Regions from separate parts of the Lactobacillus sp. ESL0261 genome, predicted to be linked through region 1. Evidence: riboswitches for the same ligand, from Rfam matches in the RefSeq annotation. Region 1 holds a riboswitch; the other holds the start of a gene.
The links. A riboswitch is a leader RNA that binds a small molecule or an ion and turns the genes downstream of it on or off. The one in region 1 is predicted to bind FMN.

Region 1 (4,216 bases):
AGTGTATTCACGACGAGGAATTACACCTTCAATACCGGCATTTTCAACACCAACATCGATTTGACCTTCTTCAACGTCTAATACTTCAACATCTACAATATCTCCGACCTCAACTCCTTGCATTTGCTTTAATGCATCTAAAAATTGATTACTGTTTTCTGACATTATTTACCTCCCAATATCATACTCTAATTTTAAATGAAAGTTTGATATTTTTCTACTGTTTTATACCCTTTTTTTATAGTTTTTTTTGACTTTTTTTAATTTCTGATAAAATTGCATTTACCACTTGATCAACACTCATAGAAGTAGTGTCTATTTCAATAGCATCTTGTGCCTTTTTTAATGGTGAAATTTTTCGGTGTGAGTCCTTATAATCTCTTTCTGAAATATCGTGCTCAATTTCTTCAAGAGACTGATTAGTTTTAATCCCTCTTTCTTTAAAATCTAGCATTCTTCTTTCAGCGCGAGAATGAACTGAAGCAACCAAAAATATCTTTACTGCAGCGTTGGGCAAAACCGTAGTTCCAATATCACGTCCATCCATCACAACGTCCATTTTGCCGGCCATTTGCCTTTGCAGACTGACCATTTTTTCCCTGATTCCGGCTAATGCCGAAACTTGAGAAACATTGGCAGAAATATCAGGAGTACGTATTGCCTGAGTAATATCTTTATTACCAGCATATATTTTTTGCTGACTATTTTTAAATTTAAATTCAATTTTTTCATGATCAATGGCAGTTAAAATACCTTTTTCATTGCCGTAATCAATGTTATTTTCTCGTGCAATCCAAGTCGAAGCCCGATACATTGCCCCCGTATCAATATATGTAAAATTAAGCTTATGGGCGATAATTTTTGCTACAGTACTTTTTCCAGCTGAAGCTGGACCATCAATTGCTATTTGCATTCCAATAAAAAAGGGACTTAAGTCCCTGTCCTTTCTAAATTATCTAATTCGTAAAGTTTGTCCTGTATCCACCTGGCTATTGGGATCAAGTTGATTCAACTCTGCCAATTGGCCAACTGAAATGTTAAAATGGCGGGCAATACTAGTCAAGGAATCCCCTTCTTGTACGACATATTGTTTAATCACAACATGTTTCTTTTTAGGCTTTTTTGGAGTTTTTTTAGATGATTTTGTCTTTGTTTTAGCCTTGGCTTTGGTTTCTTTACTTTTTACAGGCTGAACCGTAGCCTTTTTATTAGTATCTTTTTTCTTAGTATTTTCTTTTCTGGCAGCTTTACGTACTTCAACTGCTTTTTCGTTTGAACCATTGTTTGATGCCAAATTATGAACCACAGGAACAAGACCGATAAGAATAACTACAATCAGAATTATCAAAGCAATCCAGCCTTTTGATACGGAAGAATAAGTTTCTACTCTCGACTTTTTTGGACGCTTATAATGCTGATATGGTTCTTTTGAGTTATTATTCATCTGAAAAACCTCCTTACCTAACCTGTTTAATTTTAGCATATTTAACATTTAAGTGGACAAAAAAATCGGTCATTTACTAGACCGATTTACAATATTTTTAAGATTTAATTTCTAAGATTAAAATTTTTCCTTACAAAAGGTTTGAAAGTTCTCAGAACAGTTTCAAATAGTAAATAAACTACGACGCCATTGATTGTTCCTTTTAACAAGTTAAATGGAACTATAATGCCAAAAATATATGCACTCATTGATGGAATGTGTAGCAGTTTACCCAAGTAAACCTTTTCAGTAAAAGAAAGTAAACCAGAATATCCATGTATTGTCGGCAAATTAGGTACAGTAGTTACTGCATAAAAAGGCGTTAAAACCAATGCATTCAGTACAGAAAGTACAAATGCCATAGCTATAATACCGAGAATAATACCTAAAATTGGTTTTAAATATTTTTTAGAAAAATTTTTCTCATCCTTGCTAATATTCTTTGTTAAATAATAAAATGGCAAAGCAAAAGATATTGAAGCTAAAAAAGCTGCTGACTGTCCTACCAAACTAGGTAAAGCAAAACCTTTATAAATTAAATTAATCAGCATTCTGACAAATGCAATAAAAATACCAGGTCCTGGTCCGAATAAAAATGTCCCAATTGTGATTACGACATCCGAGAAGTCAAACTTTAAAAAACTAGTTATCGGCAACGGTATTTCCAAAAGCATTAACACATAGGCAATTGTACCAATTAAAGTATAAGCCAAAATATTAACTAAATTGTTTCTGCTTTTCTTTTGCAAAATTCTTACCTCCAAAAAAACTCGGTCTGTTGCTCCTAGCAACAGACCGAGTAAAAGTAAGCTTAAGATCTTGGCTTTTAGTTTAGTCTGTCTTCTTTCATCTAGACTCTAACTATCGGTATCTCAATAGATTCCACCACTTGCGTGGGTCGTGGACTTACACCACCGGTCGGGACTTTCACCCTGCCATGAAGACAACAAACTTATTTATCAAATTTCACATACTATACTAATCTACGTTTTTTAATCTGTCAACTTCTTCATGAGACAATTCTCGGTACGTTCCTGAAATAAGAGAGTCAAGTGTAAGAAAAGCGTATTTCTCGCGTGCTAATTTTTTCTCCTGGTGGTGAACTGCCTTGAACATTCTTTTTACTTGATGATATTGACCTTCATGAATTGTCAATTGCACTATTTGATTGTCCTTTTTACGATCAGTCCTAATAACCTTAACTTTTGCAGGAGCACAGCGATGACGATCAATTTTAACTCCATGCTTCAGCTGACTGATTTCATCAGGCGTCAAAATGCCAGAAATCTTGGCAACATAAACCTTGGCTACATTGTTTCGCGGATGCATCAATAAATTGGCCAGTTCACCATCATTAGTCATTAAAAGTAATCCAGAAGTATCATAGTCTAGTCTGCCGATTGGATATAGTCGATAAGGCAAATCTTTAAAATAATCGACAACTGTTTTTCTCCCCTTATCATCATTTGCAGTTGAGACCACTCCTCTAGGCTTGTAAAAGAGATAAGTATGCAAACTTTCTCTTTCAATGGGCTCACCATCAACCGTAATATTACTAAAAGTATCCACTTTAGTACCCAGTTTAGTTACTACATTGCCATCAACAGTGACTCGACCTTCAGAAATCATTTTTTCAGCCTTGCGCCTGGAAGCAATTCCTGCCTCAGCAATTACCTTTTGCAACCGTTCTAAAACCATTATTTTGCTCCTTTTTGAGTTTTTGCAATATTTTTATCAGCTTGTCCTTTAGCTGCAAACAAATCTATTTCACCTTCACTATTAATGCTATCATCTTCGAAATCTTCTATTAATGGTAAATCAGCCAAACTTTGGTACCCAAAGTATTGCAAAAAATACTCACTTGTTACATATAAATTAGGATGACCCGGCGCATCTTTTTTTCCATTAATTTTAACTAATCCACGCCAGATTAAAGTTTGCAGAGCCCCAGATGAATTTACGCCTCTGATGTCATCTATCTCTACACGTGTAATTGGTTGCCGATAAGCAATAATAGATAGTATTTCCAATGCCGATTGACTTAAGCTCTTTGATAAATCTTTTTGAAAAAAATTTTCGATTGTTTTACTAACTTCTGGTCTAGTTGTCAATTTGTAAACATCATTAAGATGTTGGATTTGTAATCCTGAATCAGGATTTTTTTGTAATTTTTCTCGTAAATTTTTGCTTATTTCTCGCAATGCAGGTTTGCCAACCTGCAAAAGTTCGCATAAGTTGCTGCTTTCAATGCCATTATCGCCGGCAACATATAATAACGCTTCTAACTGCGCCATTTTACTTATCATTACTACCAACTCTTTCCAAGTTCAGGTCACCAAACATCCTCTTTTGTTTTACCCGAATTTTCTGTTTTTTACAAAGTTCAAGCAGTGCAAGGAACATACCAATAACATCAGATAAAGTTTTCATTTTTTGACAACAGGCAAAAAAACTTAACCGCTTGTTTCGTGCCAATTCCTCTTGCAAGAAAGTACTCATTTCTTTGACGGAAGTTTCCTTTACTTCAACTGAAACAATATCAGGCTGTCTGATTTTCAGTCTTTGTAAAATAATAATAAAAGTATTAGCTAATTCAGTAGAAGTAATTTGTCCTTTTGGCAAAGGCTGAATTTTTTTGCTTTCTGGAGCACTTTCCTCTTTAGCAGCAGTAATTGGGACTTCCTCATTGCGCTTTTTGAAGTATGCTGAAACTTTTTTAAAAACCGAGTAAGT
Region 2 (4,216 bases), on a different contig from region 1:
AACTTTGCTGATTATTTACACTGCAAACTGCAGTTATTGGTTAATGCGCGCAAGTGTATTATTAACGCTCAGACTGACCATTTTGACGAAGTTTATGCTGCTGCCACGACTACTACTGATCCAGACAGTATCTACTTGTTTGCTGACGAAAAATTTAGCAATCCGAACCTAAAACAGACAATTGATTTTCGGTTTGCAACCGAAAAACTTGATATGGCTCAGACTAAATTTCAGGTATTATGTGTCAGTGACAAAGCAAAGCAGCTTAAAATAGCTGGTGATTACCAGTTAAAGATGCTGGGTGACTTTAATGAATCAAACGGTACGGCTGCAGTAATTGGAGCCGGACTGGCCGGAATGGATCATGACGATGCTGCTAAAGGAATTAGTCAAGTAACAGTTCCTGGACGGATGCAGACAGAAGTGACCAAAGACCATGGTGTAGTGGTTGTAGATTATGCACATAACGAAGCTTCCATGATGGCACTTATGGGCTTTATGCAACGTGAATTTAATAATCCAAAAATCATTGTTGTTGTAGGTGCGCCTGGTGATAAAGGAGTGTCCCGTCGACCTGGCTTTAGTCACAGTTTAAATGTATATGCGGATAAAGCTTTTTTAACTACTGATGACCCTGGATTTGAAGATCCAAAAGAAATTGCACAGGAAATTGATGCCGGCATTGATCATTCTAAAGTTGATGTGACAATAGAACTTGACCGTAAAAAGGCCATATATGATGCTATCAGTATGTCAAATAAAGGAGATATTGTTCTAATCTGTGGTAAAGGTGAGGACGGTTTTCAAAAAGTGCGCGGTGTGGATACTCCTTATCCCTCTGATATTACAGTTGCACAAGAAGCAATTGATGAACTTGAAGGACAAAAAGAGCACTTTAGAAGTTAGAAAAGCAGGTATAATGAAACATTTTTTTAGTATTATTGGCGGTATGGGTACGATCGCAACGGAGAGCTTTGTTCGCATGATTAATCACCGCATCAAAATTACTAATGATCAGGACTATTTAAATTATATTTTGGTTAACGATGCCCAAGTTCCTGATCGCACGGCTTATATCAAAGATCACAACCAACCCAATTTTTTCACTGCTTTGCGTGAGGATGTGCTCCAGCAAGCACAACTAAAGCCTGATTTTTTTGTAATGCCATGTAACACAGCTCATTATTGTTATGATGACTTGGCCAAACTGACAGACATACCTTTTTTGCATATGATGCGCATTGCTGTTCATAAGTTTATAACCGATTATCCACGAGAGAAAAAAATTGGTTTAATTGCCACCGAAGGATCAATTTACGATCATTTGTATGAAGATGAGATTAAAGAAGTAGGGCGTGAGGTTGAAATTGGAGGATCTGAGATCCAGCCAATGGTTACTGAACTGATTTATTCAAATATCAAGGAAAAAGGTGTGGTTAATGGCGAACTTTACCACCACATATTGCAAACAATGCATGATCAATATGGGTGCAATGTGATTTTACTTGGCTGTACTGAATTGTCGCTGGCTCAGGAAAAAGCTCCAGATCATCCTTATAATGTTATCGATCCACAGGTAATCTTGGCTGACGTAGCAATTGAACTGGAACTGAAAATACGTGCGGGAATGGATCCAAGAACAGCTATAGAGAAATATATGTATTAATAAAACGTAAGTTTTACATATTAAATTAAAATAGACTAGTAATCAATTTGATTGTTAGTCTATTTATTTTGCCAAAAAAAGTTGACAATGTTATCACTAAGTAGTAGTGTATTATAAAAGTAATACAGTTAAAAATAGGAGGGCTAAGATGCTATATCTTTTGTATATATTTATTAGCATACTGATAATTGTCACTACTAATTTAGCAGTGACAACAATTTTGAGTATCAGAGACGCTTATTGCAATCATCTTAAAGATCATTCGTCATTTGGCACTGCCTTTAAAAAATATTTTGGTAAAAACAATAATATTCCTCTCCATTTGTCTGATTGGAAGTTTTAAGGAATAATTTATTTAAGTTTGAGCTTATCATGTATTTAATTATATAAAACAATAAATTGCTATTGCCGATAGGGCATAACTATATTATACTAAAAACAGTTGAATACGGTTTCTTCGGGGCAGGGTGTAATTCCTTACCGACGGTGACAATTAATGATTGAAGTCCGTGACCCGCGTTTTGCGGTGGAACTAGTGCAAGTCTAGTACCGACAGTTAAAGTCTGGATGGGAGAAGAACAAACAAGATTAAGCAGAAAACTCGCGTCGTTATTAAACTTCGCTGAAATCTTATTTGATGAATAAAAAAATAAGCCTCGTTGATTTTATCAACGAGGTTTTTTAATGCTTAGGAAGTGAAATAGTGCAGGATAGAGATTATATGCAAATGGCAGTCCAAGAAGCTTTAAAAGCCCAGGGAATGACTTGGACAAACCCATTAGTTGGTGCAGTTTTGGTTAAAGATGATCAGGTTTTAGCAACTGGCTACCACCATCAATTTGGTAAAGAACATGCGGAAGTAAATACACTGTCGCACTTAGCCGATCCTAAACAAGCGCAAGGAGCAACTCTATATGTTACCTTGGAGCCTTGCAGTCATTATGGTAAACAACCACCTTGTTGCAAAAAAGTAGCCGAAGCCGGAATCAAAAAAGTGGTTATCGGTCAGGTTGATCCTCATCAAATTGTAGCAGGCAAAGGCATTAAATATCTTAAAAATCATGGGGTGCAGACTGAGGTTATTGGTGGCACTGAAAGTTTAAATGTTGCGTATAACTTTTTTTATCAGCAAAAAAGACCGTTTGTAACGCTTAAATATGCAATGTCCATTGATGGCAAAATTAATGCTGCAGACAAAAGAAGAACAATGTTGACTGGGGATGCGGCTCAAGTAGATGTACAAAAATTGCGGTTGCAAAATCAAGCTATTTTAATTGGCGCAAACACATTACGCATCGACAATCCGCTGTTAACTGTCAGAATAAAAAACTTACCACATCCTCCTATTAGGATTGTGTTAACTAAGGATGCCAATCAGCTGGATTTTACTAGCCAATTATTTAAAGCTCGCGGTCAAATTTGGCTACTGAGTGAAACAAACTTAACTCAAAATGTTGGAGAAAATGTGTGCTGTTATACTGCTAGCAAATGGACACCCCAAAAGGTAATCCGGCTTTTGGCTGAACATGAAATTCAATCGTTGTTAGTTGAAGGTGGAAGCAATGTACAGGCTCAATTTGTGGCAGCAGGTTTGGCGGACGAGATAGTAACGTACGTAGCCCCAATAGTTTTAGGCGGCACCGGTTTACCAGCTGTGTTTGGTCAGCCTGCAGCAACCAAAAGTGACTATCAACTTTTGGATGTTAAGAGATTCAATCAAGATATCAGAATACGCGTGAGGAGAAAAGAATGTTTACAGGAATAATTCAGGCAACAGGCACCATTACTCGTTTAGAAATTAACGCGCAACATGCCAGATTGGGCATCTGTGCTTCTGCATTAACGCCAGCAGATTTGCCATTAGGAGCAAGTATTGCCGTGAACGGCATTTGTTTAACCATTACTGACTGGAGCGAAGAAGACTTTGCAGTTGATGTAATGCCAGAAACAATGAGAAGAACTAATCTAGGCAAGTTGCAAAAAGGAAGCTTGGTAAATTTGGAGCCCTCACTAGAGCTAAACGGCAAACTTGATGGACATATTGTTGCAGGACACATTGATACAACAGCCGAGCTGGTAAAACGAGTTGAAAACGAAAATTCTATTGAATTGGAATTTCAAGTACCACATAATTATGATCCCTTTATTGTTGAAAAAGGATCAATTGCTATTGATGGTATTAGTCTAACAGTCACGATGGCAGAGAATAATCATTTTGGAGTAAGTTTAATTCCTTATACTATCCAAAATACTACGCTTGCACATTATCAGGTCGGTGATAAAGCAAATATTGAAGTGGATATGATTGGTCGCTACGCAGTTAAGCAGATTCAGGCTTGGGAAAAAGAATTTTGATGGAGAAAAAAATGACAGAACAATTGAATGAAAAAATGCAAAAAGTATTACAGCATATGTTAAAAGGTGGATTAGTTATTGTCGCTGATTCGCCTCAACGTGAGTCTGAAGGGGATATGATTGGCTTAGCAGAGAAGGTTACACCGCAAGCGGTTAATATGATGATTACTAAGGCTCGTGGATTATTATGCGTAC

Region 2: linked by a shared signal. The riboswitch ahead of ribD (bifunctional diaminohydroxyphosphoribosylaminopyrimidine deaminase/5-amino-6-(5-phosphoribosylamino)uracil reductase RibD) and the one ahead of F5ESL0261_RS04880 (ECF transporter S component) in region 1 are both predicted to bind FMN.

What each region holds. Positions count from the first base shown of each region.
Region 1 covers NZ_REHN01000006.1:309,067-313,282, reverse strand. Annotated here, with positions in the region: gene rpsA (30S ribosomal protein S1) at 1-165, opposite strand, end outside; gene cmk ((d)CMP kinase) at 239-913, opposite strand; gene F5ESL0261_RS04885 (LysM domain-containing protein) at 953-1,444, opposite strand; gene F5ESL0261_RS04880 (ECF transporter S component) at 1,549-2,235, opposite strand; FMN riboswitch at 2,318-2,432, opposite strand; gene F5ESL0261_RS04875 (pseudouridine synthase) at 2,462-3,181, opposite strand; gene scpB (SMC-Scp complex subunit ScpB) at 3,181-3,789, opposite strand; gene F5ESL0261_RS04865 (ScpA family protein) at 3,779-4,216, opposite strand, start outside.
Region 2 covers NZ_REHN01000002.1:191,101-195,316, forward strand. Annotated here, with positions in the region: gene F5ESL0261_RS01365 (UDP-N-acetylmuramoyl-L-alanyl-D-glutamate--2,6-diaminopimelate ligase) at 1-906, shown strand, start outside; gene F5ESL0261_RS01370 (aspartate/glutamate racemase family protein) at 920-1,666, shown strand; gene F5ESL0261_RS01375 (hypothetical protein) at 1,815-2,009, shown strand; FMN riboswitch at 2,116-2,249, shown strand; gene ribD (bifunctional diaminohydroxyphosphoribosylaminopyrimidine deaminase/5-amino-6-(5-phosphoribosylamino)uracil reductase RibD) at 2,370-3,431, shown strand; gene F5ESL0261_RS01385 (riboflavin synthase) at 3,416-4,021, shown strand; gene ribA (GTP cyclohydrolase II) at 4,033-4,216, shown strand, end outside.